2 regions of the Aeromonas rivuli genome follow, and region 1 is predicted to be linked to the other one. Evidence: riboswitches for the same ligand, from Rfam matches in the RefSeq annotation. Region 1 holds a riboswitch; the other holds the start of a gene.
What was found. Region 1 has a riboswitch for thiamine pyrophosphate ahead of thiB (thiamine ABC transporter substrate binding subunit). Riboswitches for the same ligand answer to the same signal wherever they lie in the genome.
Positions count from the first base shown of each region.

Region 2: it holds a riboswitch for thiamine pyrophosphate, as region 1 does, so the genes downstream of both, thiC (phosphomethylpyrimidine synthase ThiC) here and thiB (thiamine ABC transporter substrate binding subunit) in region 1, are expected to answer to the same signal.

Region 1 is NZ_CP079742.1:3,549,061-3,553,269, reverse strand. It holds gene thiP (thiamine/thiamine pyrophosphate ABC transporter permease) at 1-594, opposite strand, end outside; gene thiB (thiamine ABC transporter substrate binding subunit) at 570-1,559, opposite strand; TPP riboswitch at 1,603-1,693, opposite strand; gene KYK33_RS16340 (PilZ domain-containing protein) at 1,777-2,067, shown strand; gene KYK33_RS16335 (transglutaminase domain-containing protein) at 2,156-3,109, opposite strand; gene leuD (3-isopropylmalate dehydratase small subunit) at 3,280-3,879, opposite strand; gene leuC (3-isopropylmalate dehydratase large subunit) at 3,895-4,209, opposite strand, start outside.
Region 2 is NZ_CP079742.1:383,996-388,204, reverse strand. It holds gene thiE (thiamine phosphate synthase) at 1-193, opposite strand, end outside; gene thiC (phosphomethylpyrimidine synthase ThiC) at 190-2,235, opposite strand; TPP riboswitch at 2,513-2,626, opposite strand; gene KYK33_RS01725 (aryl-sulfate sulfotransferase) at 2,715-4,209, shown strand, end outside.

The DNA.
Region 1 (4,209 bases):
GGCGGCGCGAATGAGCGGCCACTCCAGCAAGCGGAAGATGTGTGAGGAGCGCATGCCCAGCTGACTGGCCAGGCGCCAGCTCGATTCGGGGATGGTCTCCAGGCTCTGCAGCAGCAGACGGGCCGCCAGGGGCATGTTGAAGAAGACATGGGCCAGCAAGATGCCAAACAGGCCATACAGATAGTTGCCAGGATCCAGGCCGAGGGCTCGCAGCAGCTGCGGCAGCCAGCCCTGGCGGCCATGGACCGCCACTATGCCGAAGATGGCGATGATGACCGGCAGCACCAGGGAGAGGCCAAACAGCTTGAGCAGCAGGCGACGGCCGGGGAAACGGCGCCGGGCCAGGGCGCGGGCCACCGGAATGGCGAGACCCAGGCTAAGCAGGGTTGAGAGCAGGGCCTGTCCCAGACTGAAACCCAGTACATGGCGCAGATAGGGGTCTGCGAGCAGGCCGGACAGGGAGAGGGTCCCCGCCTGCCACAACAGGGCCAGCAGGGGCCCCAGGGCTAGCAACAAGATGAGACTGGTGGCGCCGAGACCCGGCAGCCACCAGCAGGGGCGGGTCTGATTCACTGAGTGACGGCTTGCAGCCACTCGCGGATCCAGCCCTTGCGGTTGCTCGCCACCTCATCAGAGGAGAAGCTCAGGGTCTTGGCCGGGGTGATCATCTGTTCGAAGCCTTTGGGCAATTCGGTATTGATCACCGGATACATCCAGTTGCCGGTCGGGATCACCTGCTGGAAGGCGGGACTTATCATGAACTGAAGAAACTGATCCGCCAGCTTCTCCTGCTTGCTGCCCGCCAGCTTGGCGGCCACTTCCACCTGACGATAGTGGCCTTCGCTAAAGGCGGCAGCCTGATACTGGCTCTTCTGCTCGGCAATCAGATGATACGCGGGGGAGCTGGTGTAGGAGAGCACCATGTCAGCCTCGCCATCCATGAACATGCCATAGGCCTCGGACCAGCCCTTGGTGACGGTGACCGTCTTCTTGGCAAGCTGAGCCCAGGCTGCAGGCGCCTCATCCCCGTAGACCGACTTCATCCACAGCATCAGCCCCTGACCCGGGGTGGAGGTGCGCGGATCCTGATAGATCACCTTGAGATCCGGGCGCTCGACCAGCTCTTTCAGGCTAGTGGGGGGCTGCTTGAGTTTGTCCTTGTTGTAGACGAAGGCGAAGTAGCCGTAGTCGTAGGGGACGAAGGTGTCGTCTTGCCAGCCACCCGGCACCCTGAGGGCGCTCAAATCGAGATGATGCTTGGCAAAGAGGTCGCTCTTCTTGGCCTCTGCCACCAGCGCATCATCCAGTCCCAATACCAGATCCGCCTTGCCATGGCCCCCTTCGAGGCGCAACCGGTTGAGGATGGCGACCCCATCTTCGAGGGGAACAAGATTGAGGGTGCAAGCACACTGCTGCTCGAAGGCTTGCTTGATCTTGGGACCGGGTCCCCACTCGGAGGCGAAAGAGTCATAGGTATAGACGGTGAGAATCTGGGGCGAGGCTGCGTTGGCGGCGACGGAGATCAACAGGCCAGCGGCGGCAGTGAGCATGGTTTTCATCTATGGCACTCCTGTGAGGTGCCGACGGATGAGGAGGCGCTGTGCGCCTCTAGCCTCAAATTCCTCCGCCAGCATTATCTGGATCAGGTTCACGGGTATCATCTCAGCGCCTGGGCGCACCCCGTTTGAGCAAGGAGTCGCATTGTATTAACCTTCTGGAGGGCAGGCCAGCACAATCTGGTGTCGGGCCAGGCCCCAGTCGAGAGAGGAGTTCTGCGTGATCATCAGTACCAAGGAAAGGCGCGCCTTCCAGCGCATGATTATCAATGCCCCTATCACCCTCTATCAGGGCGATACCGTGCTGATGGGGATCTGCCGGGATCTCAGCGCCACGGGCATGGGCATATTGGTCAATGAGCACAATCTGGAGCTCGGTCTGCCGATCCGGGTCAGCCTGGCCACCCACAGCAACCTGTTGCCACCGTTCGAGGCTCAGGCGCGCATCATCCGGGAGCTGGATGCGCAAGAGGGGACCTTGCTGGCGGTGGAGTTCCTTCCCATCCGTTGATAGGGCGCTCGCGGGGCGTTGCATCATCCATCTCCGGTCTGCTTGCGGCGCGAAAGTGGGGGCGAGATGGGATGACCCGCCGGCCCTTTTACCCTCCCACCTCCTCGCTGCGCACCGCCTGAATACTCAACTGGCCACTGTCTACCAGCGTCTTGCTGCTCGCGGCCAGCTGGCCTGGGGGTAACTCGGCGGGGCCGGTTGGTTCCATCAACAGGTAGCGTTGACCTTCCCACATCAGGCTCTCCTGGCTGCTCTGGACGGGCAGTGCGACGCCGAGCAGGGCATGGCCCGGTACGAATACCATGATCTGGGGGAGTTCTGGGAAGAGTTGCGCCAGCAGCGCGGCCATCAGGGTCACCTTGCTGTCGCAATCCCCACGATTCTGCTCCAGCACCTGACGGGGGGTAAGCAGACCTCGCCCCCCCCGGCCGCTGGGTTCATCGAGCAGCAAGTAGGGAATGTTCTGCACAAAATCGAGCACCCGGGCCGTGGTGTTCTGATAGGCCTCAAACTCGGTGGCCCCCCCCTGTTTGAGCAGGTCGGCAAGGGGCGCCAGTTCGTTGCGGCTCTCCAGGGCAATGCGCACATGATCCTGCTTGATGGCTCTGCTGCCATCGGGCGGGGTGAAGTACTGGAAGTAGTATTGCCGCAGCCACCCCTGCTCCAGTTCGGCGCGGCGACTCTCCACCCAGGCGATGGCCGCTTGCGCCTTATCCTGGTTACGGCTCTTGAGGCTCAGCTCGAAGGCGGGCCTTGCCAGGGAAAACTGCACCTCGGGAAACTTGTCATTCGCCTCGCGCAGCAGGCTCTGCCAGACATCTTCTTGCATCCGTGCCGGGCGATAGGCGATAAGCGGCGGCAAGGAACCGGTCGCCAACTGATAGCTGAGTTGCTGGGTCTCCCCTTTGTTGTCCTGCCAGCCCACATTGAGCAGACCTGCGCTGTTGATAAAGTGGCTCTGGGCGGCAAGCGCCTGGTTTATCCCACCCAGGCTCAGCAGCAAAGAGAGGCGCCATGTCATGACTAAGAGGGTTCTGCTCATCGGGGGTCAACATCTCCTGTGGGGTCGGCACAGCCATGAAAACGGGGAGCCAAGGCTCCCCGTTCATACTACAGCGTTCAGCGTCAGCTGACCTGCCTGACGTCGATGGCATCCCGATCCCGGGTGGCGATGTGGTGATGTCGTCCGTCAGGCATCGATGATGTTCAGACTCAGATCCAGCTCGGCTGCCGTGCTTCGAAAGCATCGATGGCGGCCCCGTGTTGCAGGGTCAGGCCGATGGCATCCAGGCCGTTGAGCAGGCAGTAGCGGCGGAACTCGTCGATCTCGAAGCTAAAACACAGCGCACCGGCGCGCACCTGGTTCGCCTCCAGATCCACGTCGATCTCGATTCCCGGCTGGGCGGCAACCAGCTGGAACAGCGCCTCAACCTCATCCTCTTTCAGGCGCACCGGCACCAGGCCGTTGTTGATGGCGTTACCGTAGAAGATGTCGGCAAAGCTCGGCGCAATGATGGTCTTGAAGCCGTAATCCGCCAGCGCCCAGGGGGCGTGCTCGCGGCTCGAGCCACAGCCGAAGTTCTCCCGGGCCAGCAGGATGCTGGCACCGGCATAGCGCGGCTGGTTGAGCACGAACTCCGGGTTGGGCTGCTGGCCGGCGTCATCCAGGAAGCGCCAGTCGTGGAACAGGTGCTTGCCAAAACCGGTGCGGTTCACTTTTTGCAAAAACTGCTTGGGAATGATTGCGTCGGTATCGACGTTGGCGCTGTCGAGGGGGACGACGATCCCTTGGTGTTGCTTGAAGCCTGTCATCTTGTTGATCTCCAATTACAGCGCGCGAATGTCGGCGAAACGACCGGTAACGGCGGCGGCGGCGGCCATGGCCGGGCTCACCAGATGGGTGCGGCCGGCGCGACCCTGGCGACCCTCGAAGTTGCGGTTGCTGGTGGAGGCGCAGCGCTCCCCCGGTTGCAGCCGGTCGTTGTTCATGGCCAGACACATGGAGCAGCCAGGCAGACGCCACTCGAAGCCAGCCTCGATGAAGATCTTGTCCAGTCCTTCAGACTCGGCCTGGGCCTTCACTTGCTCGGAGCCCGGTACGACCAGGGCCTGCACCCCGGCGGCAACCTTGCGACCCTGGGC
Region 2 (4,209 bases), 1.2 Mb from region 1:
TCAGCACGGGATCCACCATCTTCACCGCCACCGAATTTTGGGCCGTGATGGCGGAGATGACGGAGCAGCCGTGCACGCCGAGGGCGTGCAAGGTGTGCAGATCGGCCTGGATGCCGGCGCCGCCCCCGGAATCCGAACCGGCTATGGTCCAGACGATGGGTTTGGCTGCCGGTTGTGGCGCCATTGGCTTCATGCCTCTTCCTTGAGGTTGGCGGCTTGATGGTAAATTTCGCCCCCCTTCTCCTTGAACGTTTCCGCCATCTTGGCCATGCCGCTCTCCACCTCGGCCTGCACCCGCTGCTGCTGGCCATTCATGTCCACCAGCTTCACCTCTATGGTCTCCAGCTTGGCGGCATCGAGTCTGGCGGCGTAGTCGCGCACGTCCTGGGTGATCTTCATGGAGCAGAACTTGGGGCCGCACATGGAACAGAAGTGCGCCACCTTGCCGGACTCCTGGGGCAGGGTCTCGTCGTGATAGGCACGGGCTGTCTCGGGATCCAGCGCCAGGTTGAACTGATCCTCCCAGCGGAACTCGAAGCGCGCCTTGGACATGGCGTTGTCGCGGATCTGGGCGCCCGGGTGACCCTTGGCGAGATCCGCTGCGTGGGCGGCAATCTTGTAGGTGATGAGGCCCTGTTTGACGTCCTCCTTGTTTGGCAGCCCCAGATGCTCCTTGGGGGTGACGTAGCAGAGCATGGCGCAGCCGTACCAGCCGATCATGGCGGCACCTATGCCGGAGGTGAAGTGATCGTAGCCGGGGGCGATATCGGTGGTGAGCGGGCCCAGGGTATAGAAGGGCGCCTCGTGGCAGTGCTCCAGCTGCTCGGTCATGTTGCGCTCGATCATGTGCATGGGCACGTGACCCGGCCCCTCGATCATCACCTGCACATCGTACTCCCAGGCGATCTTGGTGAGCTCCCCCAGGGTGCGCAGCTCGGCGAACTGCGCCTCGTCGTTGGCATCATAGATTGAGCCCGGACGCAGGCCGTCGCCTAAGGAAAGCGCCACGTCATAGGCGGCGCAGATCTCGCAGATCTCGCGGAAATGCTCATAGAGGAAGCTCTCCTTGTGGTGGGAGAGGCACCATTTGGCCATGATGCTGCCGCCACGGGAGACGATGCCGGTGAGGCGCTTGGCGGTCATGGGCACGTAGCGCAGCAAGACACCGGCGTGGATAGTGAAGTAATCCACCCCCTGCTCGGCTTGTTCGAGCAGGGTGTCGCGGAACAACTCCCAGGTGAGATCCTCGGCGATGCCGTTGGTCTTCTCCAGGGCCTGATAGATGGGCACTGTGCCGATGGGCACCGGGCTGTTGCGCAGTATCCACTCGCGGGTCTCGTGGATGTAGCGGCCGGTGGAGAGATCCATGACGGTGTCGGCGCCCCAGCGGGTGGACCAGACCAGCTTCTCCACCTCCTCCTCGATGCTGGAGGTGACCGCCGAGTTGCCGATGTTGGCGTTGATCTTCACCAGGAAGTTGCGGCCGATGATCATCGGCTCGGCCTCCGGGTGGTTGATGTTGCTTGGGATGATGGCGCGGCCGGCGGCCACCTCGGCGCGCACGAATTCCGGGGTGATGTTTTCCGGCAGGCGGGCGCCGAAGCCCTGGCCGGGATGCTGGGTCAGCAGCAGCTCGGAGCGCACCCGCTCACGACCCATGTTCTCGCGAATGGCGATGAACTCCATCTCCGGGGTGATAATGCCCTGGCGGGCATAGTGCAGCTGGCTGACCCACTTGCCAGCCTTGGCGCGGCGCGCCTTGGGCAAATTATCGAAGCGCAGGTGATCCAGCCCCTCGTCGGCGAGGCGCTCCTGGGTGAAGTGGGAACTCAGCCCCTCCAGGGATTCGGTGTCGCCCCGCTCCAGGATCCACTGTTCACGCAGACGCGGCAGACCGCGGCGCACGTCGATCTCGGCCAGCTCGTCACCATAGGCACCCGAGGTGTCATAGACCGGCACGGATTCATTGGCTTCGAACTTGGGGTGCTCCTCGCTGCCACCGATGAAGGTATCGGCCAGGGCGATCTCCCGCAGCCCCACCTGAATGTCTGGGCGCGAGCCCTGGATGAAGATGCGTCTGGAGTTGGGGTGGGCCATGCCCTTCAAGTTATCGATAAAGCGCTGGGCGCTGGCGCGTTGCTGACGACGGCTGGCGACGGCTGGCTTGATCTGTTCAGATACGGCGTTTTCTGAAACGGACTCTGCTTCTGGTGCGGACTGGATGGGGGTAGACATAGCAAAACTCACATTAACTGGTTGAAGTTATGGGTGTTTGCTTGTCTGGAGTTCGAGGAGAAGTGATGAACCTGTGGGTGAGATGTGCTTCAAGAGGGAGCGAGCCCGGGAGCTGTGCCTCCCGGCTCTGCTGTCTGGATCCCCCCTGTTCGGGCGGGCCGTGTGACGCCGCGATGGACAGGCTGGACGGGACAGACTCCCTCTTGTGCGCCCTGACTCATCGCGGATTGACCCTTCGATGAGCGGGAGAGGCTTGTCCCTCTCCCCGCGCGGCAACCCACTGGTTACCCTTGTTTCCCTTCGCAGGTTCTAGCCTGATCAGGTTCCACGGATCCCGAATTAACGGTCTCAGCTTCGCGTCGTTCGACGGTCGGCACTCCGACAAGATGTGCGCCAGTATATACGGCCTATCTTTTAACTCAACCATGATTTTTTCACTACAATGAACCTTGTTCATTAACATAGGGATGATGTTTATTATGAACCACAAAAAGACACTTATTCTTGGCATGTGCTGCTTCGGTTTATATGGATGCGACAGTAGCAATGACAGCAAGACTCTGGCCGAGCAATTTATTTATGATCCCGCGACACAGGTTATTGAAGATGACCAGCATACATCAGTGTTTATTTCGGCATTAAATATGAATGGACTGGATACTGGCAAGATAAAAAACATCTCCTTCCATATAAAAACAAAAAATGGCAATTTTGCCAAGCCCGTCTCTGCCACATATGATTGGAGCTATCTATCCAACAATGGACTATTCAATGCTACAAATAACAGCGTGCAAGTTCCGATATTTGGCCTCTACAGTGACTATCTGAATGAGCTCACGATAGACATTCAGTATATCGATGACAGCATCTACTCATTTCCGAAGGCGATCCCCGCGGCCACCTATGTAGATAGTGCGGGTATTTACGACAACGTTAGCATCAGCATCAAGCCAACCGCCACACCGAGTTACAGTTATTTTTATCTGAAAGGGCAGCTCAAGACCCCCATTATTATGGATATAGATGGTGAAGTACGCTGGGATGCAGGTATAAAAAGGAATTCCAACCCATCAATTTTCATCAACAATACTTTTTGGACAGGGAATTTTAAGGGGGCGGCTACCGCTATCGATACTCTGTCTCTATATGGGAAAACTGGTTTTTTGAATGTCAGTGGCACAAGGATGGGTAGCGATTCTTATTTTCATCACAATATAGATCCAGGCAAGAATGGGGTGCTAATTGAACTGGACGGCACTACCGACGGGGTATTAAAAATAGAGTCATTCTTAAGTGAAATAGACGAGTCAGGCAATGTGATTAAAGAGTGGGATCTCGGCAAGATATTTTCTGAATATATGGTGCAGGAGGGGGATGACCCCAGCAACTTTGTCAGAAACGGGGTGGATTGGTTCCATATGAACGCAGCCACTTATGATCCAGCCGATGACACCTTGCTGGTCTCCAGCCGTGAAAACTTCGTGGTAAAACTGGATTACAACACAGGGAAAATCATCTGGTTACTGGGAGATGAAACTAAACACTGGTACTCCTACCCTTCTCTACAAAAGTTGGCCTTGTCACTCTCCTCAGGGCAAGTGCCTATAGGGCAGCATGCTGTATCTATCACCAAAGAAGGGAAATTGATGCTGTTCAACAACGGGCTGAAGAGTTTCAATCATCCCTCTGGCACCCCTGCTGGCATCGACCTCGCAACCAGCCAGACAGCCATCTTCGATATTGATAGTCAGAACAAAACTGGCCAGATGATTTGGAGTTTTGACGATGGTATTTATTCGGATATCTGCTCGAGTATCTATCAGGACCAGCTATCTGACCAAGGGGACTTTCTGATCAACTACGCAGCCGCCGATGACAGAACCCGAGTTGTCATCCAGGGAATAAACAAAGAGAAACAGAAACTGTTCGAGTTTACCTACCCAAGCCCAACCCCCTGCGCCACCTCATGGAACG